2 regions of the Shewanella sp. S1-49-MNA-CIBAN-0167 genome follow, and region 2 is predicted to be linked to the other one. Evidence: predicted binding sites of a transcription regulator. Region 2 holds the regulator's gene; the other holds the start of a gene.

Region 1 (2,484 bases), on a different contig from region 2:
TACGTGAAGATAATAAAATCGGTGTTGGTACTAAAATTGATGCGGATGAAATGCAAACATTAGCACTATTTAGTGTGTTTGGTCAGGTGATTGCGCTAACGGCTTTTGCTTATTTAAATGCTGAGTTATCTCGGCCCGTATCATTGACAGTAATAAAATCACTGATTGATAAGCAACAACAACAGTTATCACTTGAAGCATTTGAATCATTAGGTTTGGATGATGATTTACGCGATGAATTTTTAATTGCCCATAACTTACGCCAAACACAAAACCCTGATTCTCCAGGACTTGTGCTTCGACGCGTGTTATCTAAACGACAATTACTGATCAACCCGTTGTAGTATTATGCCTTCATTTGCTACAAGTTCGAGCCACTTTTGGATTAAATTTGCATTAGTGGCATCGCGGCGATAAGCACCAAACAATGGACGCTTTAGTCCTTCTGCCCCTAATTTAACCGCAGTAAGATTCAGCCCCTGACTTTCTCTGATAGACCAAGTTGGCAGGGTTGCTATGCCGTCATTACAGGCAACACGCTGCAATAACATTGAGGTTAAATCACACTGCTTTTGCTCGCCAGGTTCAATACCAGCGGGCTCTAAAAAGTGTTTGTATATATCTAAACGCGCTAACGGCACGGGGTAACTAATTAAGGTTTGCTTTGCCAATTGGGCTGGCGTTACAAACGCTTGTGCCGCTAATGTGTTATCACTGGCTACAATTAATTTAACTTCAAAATCAAATAGATGCTGGTAAGCGACACAGTGTCCCGGCACTGGATCTGAGGTTAGCACTATGTCTAAACTCCCCGTTTGCAATGCATTGAGTGAATCAAATAAGTGACGACTTGAAATATCAATTTGAGCCGCTGGCGCATGTTGCTTAAATTGCTCAATAACGGGCATTAACCAACGAAAACAACTGTGGCATTCAATGCCGAGCTTAAGCTGTTGGCTTTCACCCTCTAAACCGCGTTTAAGATCCGACTCGGTTGCAATCACTTTCGGTAAGATTTCTTCTGCTAAATTCAGCAGACGCGAGCCTTCATGAGTAAAGGTTAACGGCTTACTCTTACGAACAAAAATACTTGAGTTAATCCGTGTCTCTAACTCTTTTATTTGATGAGAAAGCGCCGACTGGGTGACAAATCGTTTTTTAGCCGCCCCCGCTAAACTGCCACTTTCCTTTAACGCCATCAAGGTACGAAGGTGTCTAAGCTCTATCATTTTCTCTCCACATGAATCTTGCTCAACTATTTGATGAAATCAATTCGATTGCTTGACAGTAGAGTAACACAATAAACTTCTAGACGTCCAGACGCCTGCGTGAATTTTACGCATAAATGGCGATAAATTTTTGCTCCATGAAAAGGTAAACAGTATGAAAATTTCAAGTTTAGGATTTCCCCGCATAGGACGTCAGCGTGAATTGAAGTTTGCTTTAGAGCGCTATTGGCGCAGTGAAGCCACATTAACGGAGTTGAAAAACGTTGCCTGTGAATTAAAACGCACCCATTGGCAGTGGCAAGCAGATGCAGGTGTTGAATTACTGCCTATAGGGGATTTTGCTTATTATGACCAAGTGTTAACCCTGAGTGCGACTTTAAATGTGATCCCCGCTCGTCATCGGGCCACTCAAGCTGATGGCAGCCAAGCCCCTGTCGATATTGACACCTTATTTCGCGTGGCTCGTGGCCGTTCGCAAACCGGCCAACATGCGTGTGCGGCAGAAATGACCAAGTTTTTTAATACTAACTACCATTATCAAGTGCCAGAATTGAGCGCTGATCAAGCGTTCGAAATAGCCTACGACCAACTGTTTGATGATGTTACAGAAGCGCAGCAATTAGGTCATCAAGCAAAACCTGTGCTGCTCGGTCCAGTGACATATTTATACTTATCTAAAAGCCTCACTGAGTTTAATAAGTTGGTGTTATTACCACCGTTACTAGTTGCTTATCAGCAAATTTTGTCTCGTTTTGCAGCCCAAGGTGTGAGTTGGGTGCAATTTGATGAACCGGTATTAGCGGTAGACTTAACCGATGAGTGGCAGCAAGCTATTCGTCAAAGTTATCAAACGTTAGCGCAACAAAAGCCAGCATCTCTAAATATTTTACTCGCCAGTTATTACGGTTCTATTGCCCATCATCAAGCATTGGTGAGTGCATTACCGGTTGAGGGGCTACATCTTGATTTAGTCACCGCGCCAGAACAGCTTGATGTGTTTGTTAATGCGCTTTTTAGCCAACAGGTACTTTCTGTTGGGGTGGTTAATGGTCGCAATGTGTGGGCTGCTGATGTTGATTTGATTGCTGATAAAGTGACCGAATTAGCGACCAGGTTAGGCGATCGTTTGTGGATTGCACCTTCATGTTCATTGTTGCATTGTCCTGTGGATGTCGAGGTTGAAAGCCAATTAATTACGCCATTACTTGGCCAATTAGCTTTTGCGAAACAAAAATTATTTGAACTTAACGAAATT
Region 2 (2,484 bases):
TCGAATTAAGCTAATTTAAGCCAAATTAAGCTGATTTAATCGCGTTAACAGCAGCTAAGCCAGCTTTAATGTCGGCCACAAGGTCCTCAGCATCTTCAATGCCAACCGATAATCTCAATAAAGTCTCTTTAATACCAGCCTCTTTCCTTGCTTGTGGGTCCATAGCTCTGTGGGTCATCGTGGCCGGAACAGCGACTAAGCTTTCCACTCCGCCTAAACTTTCCGCAATACTAAACAGGGATAATGCCTGTAAAAATGCCTCCACTTCAGCTTCACCACCGAACAACTCAAAGCTTAACATCGCGCCAAAGCCTTGTTGTTGTTTTGCCGCAATGTCGTGACCAGGATGGTCTTTTAATCCCGGATAATACACCTTGGACACCACAGCACTGGCACTCAATAACGCAACAATTTTTTGCGCATTACGCTGATGCTCACGAATTCGCACCGCTAAAGTGCGCAAGCCACGCAAGGTTAAGTAACTGTCAAAAGCAGATCCCGTTAACCCTAACGTATTTGACCACCAATGCAATAATTCACCCACTTCAGCATCTTTAGCCACCACAGCGCCACCCACCACATCACTGTGACCATTAATGTATTTAGTGGTTGAGTGAATAACGATGTCAGCACCCAATAACAAGGGTTGTTGTAATATTGGCGATAAAAAGGTGTTATCTACCGCCACTAACGCACCGACGTCATGGCAGGCTCGGCTAATAGCACTAATATCGACCACCCGCAGCAGTGGATTCGATGGCGTTTCTAACCAGACCATTTTCGGTTTTTGGGCAATGGCTTGGTTCAATGCTTGTGCATCAGTTTGATCAACAACCAACAACTTAAATTGACCTTTTTTAGCCAAATGCGTAAATAGGCGATAACTACCACCATAACAATCATGCGGCACCACTAATAAATCATCTGGACCAAGTAAGCTAGTCACTAAGGTAATGGCGGCCATGCCAGTACAGGTCACTACACCTGTAGCGCCTTGCTCAAGTTTGGCCAGCGCTTCACCTAAAATACAGCGGGTCGGATTACCCGATCGGCTGTAATCAAACTCGCGCGGATTGTTGTGACCATCGAAGGAATAATTGGTTGATAAATAAATTGGGGGCACTATGGCGCCATGCTGTGTGTCTGTTTCAATACCCTGGCGAACGGCCAATGTGGCGCTTTGATGCTTAGTCATAATTGACTCCTAAAAATGTCACAAACACACAAAGAGATGTCTAGACGTCTAAATCTACCGAAGAGATCTTCATCCGTCAACAAAAATAGACGCTTAGACGTCTAAACATCAAGAAATCTATTTGCATCGAGATTAAATATTCGCAATAATTTGACTAGAGAGTGTAACGGTTTAAAATCTGCACCGTATTTATCGTTAAGGGTAAGTTAATGACTGAATGGAATGGCGAATATATCAGCCCATATGCCGAACACGGCAAAAAAAGTGAACAAGTAAAAAAGATAACAGTTTCTATACCTCTAAAAGTACTAAAAATACTGACAGATGAGCGTACCAGACGCCAGATAAACAATCTGCGTCATGCAACCAACAGTGAACTGCTGTGCGAAGCATTTTTGCATGCGTACACAGGTCAACCTTTGCCTTATGATATTGATTTATCAAAAGATCAACCTGACAGCATTCCAAGTGAAGCGAAAAAATTAATGGATGATATGGGGATCGAGTGGGAAGAGCTCGAATAATTCACTGGTTAGTGATTACCTCACAAACTGTTAAACTGCCCTTTTAAGAAGCAGTGATGTTGTTAACGAGAATTTATGATGCCATTTATCGATCCAACAACCTTGATACTGGCATCAGTTATCGTGTTTTTTGGCGCACTAACCCAAAGCTTAATTGGTTTTGGGTTAGCCGTTGTTGCCAGCCCGCTGCTGTACATTGTTAATCCTCAATTAGTCCCAGTGCCCATTATTGCCATGGGTTTTGCTATCTCTGCCATGACACTTTTTCGAGAGCGCGGACACTTACAGTTTAATGGTCTGCAATATGCGCTATTAGGCCGTATTCCTGGGGGATTCTTAGGTGCTGGATTATTATTGTTTGCGCCCCAACCCATATTAGGCTTAATTATTGCGGCTATTGTGTTTATTGCCGTGATCCTGAGTACCTATCGCGTTACCGCACCAATAAATCGCAGCAGTTTATTTATCGCCGGGGTATTTTCGGGCATATTTGCTAATATCGCTGCCATTGGAGGTCCACCAATGGCTATATTGCTTGCAGGCAAAGATGCCAGTCAATTTCGAGCCGCATTATCAGCCTTCTTTGTCTTTAGCTCATTAATTGCGCTAGCTATTCTAGCTGTTGTTGGCTTAGTTGAGCTCAAGCACTTATGGTTATCACTGTTGTTATTGCCTTCAGTGATTGCGGGCTACCTTGTCGCTGGCCGATTAATTGGCCGCATCGATAAAGAAAAAACCCGTATGGCGACATTAATATTATGTAGC

The links. Region 2 encodes MetJ, which represses methionine synthesis genes. Its sites were predicted from a motif close to TAGACGTCTAGACGTCTA; they were not measured.
Region 1: metE (5-methyltetrahydropteroyltriglutamate--homocysteine S-methyltransferase) is a predicted target of MetJ. The motif match lies at 1,302-1,319, and genes of this name have one in related genera.

What each region holds. Positions count from the first base shown of each region.
Region 1 covers NZ_JBEOPO010000021.1:44,161-46,644, reverse strand. The annotation lists gene AAEZ00_RS11505 (HDOD domain-containing protein) at 1-344, shown strand, start outside; gene AAEZ00_RS11500 (LysR family transcriptional regulator) at 324-1,229, opposite strand; gene metE (5-methyltetrahydropteroyltriglutamate--homocysteine S-methyltransferase) at 1,384-2,484, shown strand, end outside.
Region 2 covers NZ_JBEOPO010000030.1:5,108-7,591, forward strand. The annotation lists gene metB (cystathionine gamma-synthase) at 26-1,195, opposite strand; gene metJ (met regulon transcriptional regulator MetJ) at 1,405-1,719, shown strand; gene AAEZ00_RS14260 (sulfite exporter TauE/SafE family protein) at 1,795-2,484, shown strand, end outside.